2 regions of the Microcoleus sp. Pol11C3 genome follow, and region 1 is predicted to be linked to the other one. Evidence: riboswitches for the same ligand, from Rfam matches in the RefSeq annotation. Region 1 holds a riboswitch; the other holds the start of a gene.

Region 1 (4,179 bases):
TTGGTTGTCAATGCCTACTTCGCCAAATTCGTTGACGATGACTGCAACTTTTTTGCCGTGTTCCTGTGTTAAAATGCGGTTCAGTAGCGTAGTTTTGCCTGCGCCGAGATAACCCGTGAGAACGGTAACAGGAACTGATTCGATCGCCCCAGCAGTCACCATACTTGACCTCGATTATTTTACAATGATAACCATTATCGCTATTTTACACCAGACTTGCTGGCAGTAGTCACAATATTAAATAATGTTAATAAATTGTTCGTGAGAGCTTCTAGAGGCGAGTGTTACCAATAATATTTGCTGCAATTCAAAATATCGATCAACCCGCCCCCTCAAATTACAATTAATTGTTAATCATAGCTGCAATTCGATCGCGCTCTAACTCTCTACCAATAATCACCAGTTTGGTTTGGCGGAGTTCGGAAGGTTGCCAAGGACGATCGTAAAAATATTCTATGCGTGATCCGACACCTTGCAACACCATCCTCATCGGTTTCTTGGGAACCGCCACAAACCCTTTAATCCGATAGATTTCCTCCTGCTGCATCAAGGATTGCAGCTTTTTCACCAAAGCTTCAGGTTCAAATTCGCGATCGGCAATAAAGAAAGTCGAGTTAATATCATCATCGTGTTCGTGTTCCTCCTCAGTGTCATGGTGACTCGGGCGAGACTCCAAATCATCCTCAACCGCCGCATTAAATCCCAACAGCACATCAGGGTTAATTTCGCCACCTTTGCAGGGCACAATTTTCACACTCGGACGTAACTCTTGCTGCAACCAGCTTTGGACTTTCTGGTGAGTTTCCGCATCTACGCGATCGACCTTCGTTAAAAGTACCATATCGGCACAGGCTAACTGATCTTCAAACAATTCCTCGATCGGAGTTTCGTGGTCTAAACTAGAATCAGCCTGCCGCTGGGCCATCAAAGCATCGATATCACCGACAAAAGAACCGCTAGCAATAGCTTCGCAATCGACAACAGCAACAACACCGTCTACAGTAGCACCGGTGCGAATTTCCGGCCAGCGAAAAGCTTGAATTAAAGGTTTAGGAAGTGCGAGACCAGAAGTCTCTATTAAGATACAATCAATTTGTTCTCTACGCTTCAACAATTCCTGCATAGTCGGCAAGAATTCCTCTTGAACAGTGCAGCAAAGACAACCATTTGTTAGTTCAACAATATTGCTGCTTACATTTTCTTCTTCGTCGCAAACTTGGCAATCGCGCAGCAGTTCTCCGTCAATTCCGATTTCGCCAAATTCGTTAACCAGAACAGCAATGCGGCGACCTTGATTATTTTGCAATAAGTGGCGAATTAAGGTAGTTTTGCCGCTACCCAGAAAACCAGTGATGACAGTAACAGGAATTTTGTGCATTGATAATTTTGTGCTTATTTGGTGATGGGATATCTTCCAGGCTCTGCCTGGGAATACTAATCTAGAGGATCTGCCTCGCTGGAATAAAGGAGCGCTTTTAATACCAAGCAGAGCCTCTGCGTATGCGTTACCAGGCAAAGCCTAGGAACGAGAAGGAAAAAACTAAAGTCCTTACTACAAACCTATCTAATTTCCCAGTGGTGGAATCTTCGCCAAAACGCCTTTTTTCAAAGCTTGAGGACGCTCAGACCAAGGCAACAAACCATCCGGTTTAGCATAGTATTGACCCGCGCATTCGAGAACCGCTTCGACGCTTTCCGACTCATTTGCAGGTAAATCACCAAACAGATAAGTGTACTTTCCCACAGCCGCAAAAGACACCGCACAAGAGTGACTGCAAGCACTCATGCACTCAACTTCTTGAATCTCAAATTTATCAGAAAACTCCCAATTTTTAGCGAGTTGCGACAAATTTTCCATAAATTGTTGGCCGCCGCTTTTACCTTCGCGCTTGCCGTTTTTCCAAACACTAGCGCAAGCAGTGCAAACAAATAGACTGTGCTTTGTGCGTACAGCCGCATTAATTCCATCCATCATCCGTACCTCGCAGATGCGTTCAAAAGTGAGTTAGATATCGGCGGGCATTCTGACTTGAGAAACCACAAGGGTTTCATTACAGTTGCGGGACAGCGCCGGACTTGCACCGAACTTTCCCCGTTTCCTCTAACGGCTGCTCCCCGCTAGAACCGATCGCGAATTCAAATCTTACCACACTTGCCGCCCTTTCCCTAAAAAGTTATCTTGGTAAGAGCGCTTTTTAATATCTACCCACATAAATTAACCCCGTTCGTAGTAAGGACTTTAGTCCTTCTTAAATAACGGTTAAAGGACTGAAGTCCGAACGATCAAACCTTATGAACGCTTTTCCCGACTTTTCCACACATGGCTATCAAGTATCCCGCGAACTCGGATACAACAGTTTGGGCGGCCGCGTCACCTATCTCGCCACAAAAATTAACACAACAAACTCTGTTGTCATCAAGCAATTTCAATTCGCCCAATTAGGTGCTAGCTGGGCGGAATACGAAGCTTACGAACAAGAAATCAAAGTGCTGGAAAGTTTGGATTTTCCAGGTATCCCCCGCTATTTCGATGCTTTCGGGACTGACAGCGGATTTTGCATGGTGCAGGAGTACAAAAATGCTGAAAGTGCGATCGCCCGGACTTTCTCGCCGCCGGATATTAAACAAATTGCGATCGCCACTTTAGAAATTCTAGCTTACCTGCAATCCCAGAAACCGCCCGTAATCCACCGCGACATCAAACCGGAAAACTTGTTAATCGATGACGAGTTAAATGTTTACCTAGTAGACTTCGGTTTTGCCCGCTTAGGAGGCGGAAACATCGCCGCCAGCAGCGTAGTCAAAGGCACGATGGGATTCATGCCACCAGAGCAAATGTTTAACCGGGTATTAACACAAGCATCCGACCTTTACGGCTTAGGGGCGACGCTGATTTGCTTATTGACTGGTACAAAATCTGTGGATATCGGCAACTTGATCGATGATAATTATAGCATTCATTTCCGGCATTTAGTTCCACCATTGCCGCAGGGTTGGATGAACTGGCTGGAGAGGATGGTAGCACCGAGATTGCAAGACCGATACAAGTCAGCCGCTGATGCTTTAGCTGTTCTTCAATCTCTGGATGTTAGCTGTTTGCCGAAAGTGAGAAGTAATCGCGATCGGCTAAATAGTATTGCTACGGACTATAGAGAAATATTAACACAATCCCTCGTAATCAGCAACCCAATTCCAGATACAATACTTTGCGGCAGATGGGAAGTCGCACCACATCCGAGTGACCCGCCGCACACACCTTACGACCACCCTTGGATCTCCTTTGAACCGCAGAATTTTGAAAACAATGAGGTTGATTGCCAAATCATAATTGATACTGGTAAATTATTGGCTGATAAAATTTACAACCGTCAGCTTGTATTGCACGCAAATTCTGAGCCTGATACTTATACAATAGAATTGCAAGTCACAACATCTCCCCTACCCATACCCCAAAATACTACTTTATTAGCTAAGGGAAGGCTGAATTTTATGTGCTGCTTTGTATTAGCAGGTTTTCTGTTGAACATGATTGCACATCTCTATTTAACCGACTACAACTATTTGACTGCTCTCGGTATTTTTTCCACTGCATTATATGGACTTGCTATGGCTGAAATCACAATCATGGCAAAATCAAATAGACTTAAGTCTAATTATTGGTTTGGAGCGTTACATAGATGGTTGACTGGATTAATTTTATATATTTTGACCGTCGTTATTTTAGTCATGTTTAACTTAATAATCTTTGACGATAATACAAGATATCAATTATTAGGTGCATTTATTGTAATAATGATTGCTCCGATCTTAACTTTATTTGGACATTTTTTGGGAAATATGAATAGACCTGTAAGTATTTTATTTCGCTTTTTATTGTCATCTGCATTATGTTGTGTATCCTATAGTTTTCTGGAATTAATATTTGGTGGAATTGATATAAAAATCCTAGGTTTTATTTTCCTTGCTCCTCTTTTTTACCTAACTGCTAATTCGGTAGTTTACAATCTAATTTCAGAGCTGACGACCCAAAAATATATTAAAGTAGATGCTACCAATATAGCCTTTATCACTGCCGGATTTGGTACTAGCTTAGGAGTAGTATTGCCAGTATTTTTAAATTTTTACACTCAACTAGAATGGGTTGAGCCAATGGAAATGGTAGCTTTAGGAGGAGTGACT
Region 2 (4,179 bases), on a different contig from region 1:
GTAGTTTTCCAAAGTTCGCTGCAGCAATTGCCCGATTAAAATGCCTAAACTGTGCATTCCCAGTTTCCAAGTGCGATAGCCGCAGCGGGAGTTTTGGGCTATCCAAAGTTCATCGGCGATCGCCAATAAGCTAAAAATAAACCGATACATTAGTAATAGCAGTTCTGTGACTAACTCTGGACAGCGTAATTGTCGGAGAATCTGCAAGATTTCGGTAAATGGCACGGTTAAGAGGATGAAATACATACAGCTTGTCGATGCGAAGGCGCGGGCAAATACCACGCTCACTTGGTATAGTCCAGGGCGGCTCACATAGAGATAAAAAGTACCGATGCTAATGCCCCAACCTTGCCAAATATCCCATTGAATTTCCTGGATTCGATCGCCCGCAACCGCACCCATCGCCAAAGCAGGCAAACTTGTCAGCAAAAACATCAACGGTAGCGACAGCAACCGTAAATACAGTTTCCCCGGAATACCCGCATAGATGACGATCCAGACGGCCAACCAAAGGGCGATCGACAATTGGACGATCGCCCCAGAAACTAGAGACAGAATTAAAAGGGCGATCGCAAAGGATAACTTGTGAGATGGCGGCAACCCCCGCAAGCGATTTGTATAAGCCAGACTATCAATCTGATGGTTCATTCTGACGATTTACGATCGGACTGCTGCCGAGATTGCGATCGGCCTTTATACAACCCAATGACGTACCCAACTACGCCAGCCCCGATCGCCGCTTGAGACGCAAACAATAGACTTGAAATTTCGCTGCTAGCCGGCTCAAACAAGTGATTGAACCAAGGTTTATAACCCGGTTGAATTTCCGTAATTGCTTTCTTAGCTTGGTCATCGGCACCGCCATATTTACCCCGCACAAAAACGAGAGGAAACGCTGCCAGAACAATCACCGCGCCAGCCAAAAGCCAATTTTGCCGCGAAGTAGATTGGTAATTTTTTGTAGGTTTTTGATTCACGGCTTATGACTCCTGTCTCAATAATTTCAAAGTTTCCAACTCCGGCTTCCCGTAAGAATGCAGCCAATTCCAGACTAATACAGTCAGCAACCCCTCACTAATAGCCAGGGGTACTTGAGTGATAGCAAAGATGCCAGCAAACTTGAGAAACGAAGCCATAAAACCGCCACTTGCTGCCGGAAAAGCTAACGCTAATTGAATCGAAGTCGTCACATAAGTCAGCAAATCTGCCAAAGCCGCAGCACAAAAAATTGCCGCCCGCTGGCTACCAGTTCGCAACAGCAATTGATAGATAAAATACGCAGCAAAAGGGCCAACAATTGCCATAGAAAACATATTCGCTCCCAGCGTTGTCAAGCCACCATGCGCTAACAGTAACGTTTGAAACAACAGGACTAAAGCCCCCAGTACCGCCATCACCGAAGGCCCGAACAAAATTGCACCCAAACCGGTACCCGTCGGGTGAGAACAACTGCCCGTTACCGAGGGAATTTTTAAAGCAGAAAGAACAAAAGTAAAGGCACCCGCCAAAGCAAGCAATAGTTTAAGTTCCGGGTGTTCTTTTGTAATGCGAGTAATTGAGCGCAAACCTACTGCAAAAAAAGGCAACGCCACCATCCACCAAAATGCAGCCCATTGCACCGGCAAAAAACCTTCCGAAATGTGCATAGCTGCGGCGGGCGTTGCCGAGCCCAGGACAATATAACAACTCAAGCCAGCCATCAATCCCAGGCTGACTAATTTCCGATTTCTGGCCTTCACGCTGAACCTCGCAGATGAGACTATGTAAACTAACACATCGGCGGGCATTCTGACTCAGAAAGCGACAAGACTCTCATTACAGTTGCGGGACAGCGCCGGACTTGCACCGAACTTTCCCCGTTTCCTCTAACGGCTGCTCCCCATTAGAACCGACTGGTTAGACATAGTTTAGTCGATCGCGTAAGTCTCAGCAAATATTTTACAAAAATTCATTCAGATCAACTCAGTCGATATTACCTATCTTCTTCCTTCTATTCTTTCTCTGCCTTAGCGTCCTTCGCGCCTTCGCGGTTCGTTAAATAAATATTCTTTTAGTATTTATCAAGGAGTTTGTAGCCAGATAAACAACTATCGCTCAACAAATCCACGGTATAATATTAGTGAGTTTTGAGGAAAGCCGCAATGTTACAGTACAACTTGCCGAGGAACTTGCCCTCCGCCGACGAACTACCAGACTCAGATGAAACGCCTGTGGATAACGAACTGCAAGAATTAATACCAGGGTTGTTAAAAGCAATATTGCTCATACTTTGGGCAGAACGCATGGACTGGTTTTTTGGCATTGATATGGGTATTTATCATCACCCTGACGAACCGCCCATTGTCCCAGATGCTTTCTTGAGTTTAGGTGTAGAAAGATTTTATGATGAAGAATTGCGTCCCAGTTACGTGCTGTGGGATGAAAATGTTCTGCCGACTTTTGTGCTGGAAGTTGTTTCCCCAACTTATCGCAAGGAATACAGTACAAAATTGGAGACTTATCAAGCTTTAGGCGTACTGTATTATGTCATTTATTCTTCCCGCCGCCGTCGTAAACCTCATTTGGAAGTACACAAGTTAGTCAATGGGAAGTATGAATTACAGCCAGGACATCCAGTTTGGATGCCAGAAATTGGTTTGGGGATTGGTTGTGAAAGGGGAAGTTATTCTGGGGTGACCAGGGAGTGGTTGTATTGGTATGATGCCGATGGAAAACGTTATCTGACTCCTGAAGAACAGGTGAAAGAATCAGCGCAGCGCGCCCAACAGGAATCCCAGCGCGCCCAACAGGAATCCCAGCGCGCCCAACAGGAATCCCAGCGCGCCCAACAGGAATCCCAGCGTGCCGATCGATTGGCTGAACGTTCCGATCGACTAGCTCAGCGATTGCGGGAGTTGGGGATAGATCCTGATAATCTGAGCTAATTGCAGCCAAGAGTAAAAAACTGAGGCACTCTGGACACTCAGAAACCGGGTTTTTCAAGCGAGATCGATCGCCCTCAACGAAAGATTTTCTGGAAAAAACCGGGTTTGTGCATCCAGAAATGTGTGAATATTTATCGCAAAAATCAGGAAAGATGCAGCTAGATTTGGAAAAAACAGAGAGTTTGACGGCAAACATTGAGATCCAGCTCGAAAAGATGACAATCAGGAGAGGTTATTAAATAATGGTCATGGATCTGCGTTCTTACGATGTCATCTGTTTTGGTGATGAAGTTCCAGGAGTTCTAGCTGTTATCTCTGCCTCCAGAGAATATCTTCGCCGAACAAAGCGTTATCCGCGAATTCTGCTGATGTCGAAAGCAAGCTTGCAAGAAGGGATTGGCGGCCATTTGGTAAGAGGCGGTCTTGCTTATTTAGATAGAAGTCAGATTAGTGAAGAACTTCAACAATCTTTAAAGTTAGATACCTTTGGTTCACCGGCGACAATCTATAAAGAATTCTTACAAAAATCCGGCGTCACCGCAATTGCACTTGACCCCCGCAAAGCCAGTGCAGCGCTGAAAGAAATGCTGGTACAAGCTGGGGCCGATCTCCTCAGCAAAGTAGAAATTCAATCAGTCACTAAAGAAGGCCAAAAAATTGCCACTATAACCACCTCTAAAGGCATAGTTTATGCCGGCAAGCAATTTATTGATGCCACTGTCAATGCCGAATTAGCTCAAGCTGCCGGTGTGAGAAAGCGGAAGGGATTTGAAACATTTGGTCTGCCTAACTCAGAACTTCCAGTTACCCTCGTTTTTGAAACCCAAGGAATCAGTGCAAGAGCACTGAAAGAATTCGATTATATTTATCTAAAACGCTTTACCAACCTGGCCGATGCAGAGAGTCAAAAATTTTTGCTGTACGCTGCCGACAAGGATGTCAAACTAGCAGAAGAACTCCGGCGGGAAATGATCGACACCCAAGGCAATCTCAAAACTCTGTGGGCGGGCAACGATTACATCGATGTTCGCTCGCCGGCTCTGTCTGTAGCTTACCACTCTTTTAGAGGAAGAAAACTATCTTTTTCTGAAACAGGCGTAATTTTAGATGAAGGAAATATAGCAATACTTCCCAATGACAGACTTTCCTGGAATGCGCTTTTATTTGCAGTCACCGGCAGCGAAGCGGAAGCCTTAGCTAGAAGCGGGAGCAAACCCACAGCTAATATGCAAAGAGAGATGTTATTTATTACAAC

Evidence for each region. Region 1 has a riboswitch for cobalamin ahead of QUA40_RS09040 (DUF1636 domain-containing protein). Riboswitches for the same ligand answer to the same signal wherever they lie in the genome.
Region 2: another riboswitch for cobalamin. It lies ahead of QUA40_RS16770 (energy-coupling factor ABC transporter permease); the one in region 1 lies ahead of QUA40_RS09040 (DUF1636 domain-containing protein).

Annotation. Positions count from the first base shown of each region.
Region 1 is NZ_JAUBQW010000026.1:32,919-37,097, reverse strand. Features, by position in the region: gene QUA40_RS09050 (GTP-binding protein) at 1-162, opposite strand, end outside; gene cobW (cobalamin biosynthesis protein CobW) at 344-1,378, opposite strand; gene QUA40_RS09040 (DUF1636 domain-containing protein) at 1,565-1,975, opposite strand; cobalamin riboswitch at 1,998-2,144, opposite strand; gene QUA40_RS09035 (serine/threonine-protein kinase) at 2,293-4,179, shown strand, end outside.
Region 2 is NZ_JAUBQW010000070.1:11,767-15,945, forward strand. Features, by position in the region: gene cbiQ (cobalt ECF transporter T component CbiQ) at 1-648, opposite strand, end outside; gene QUA40_RS16765 (energy-coupling factor ABC transporter substrate-binding protein) at 645-977, opposite strand; gene QUA40_RS16770 (energy-coupling factor ABC transporter permease) at 981-1,700, opposite strand; cobalamin riboswitch at 1,762-1,908, opposite strand; gene QUA40_RS16775 (Uma2 family endonuclease) at 2,142-2,924, shown strand; gene QUA40_RS16780 (FAD-dependent oxidoreductase) at 3,167-4,179, shown strand, end outside.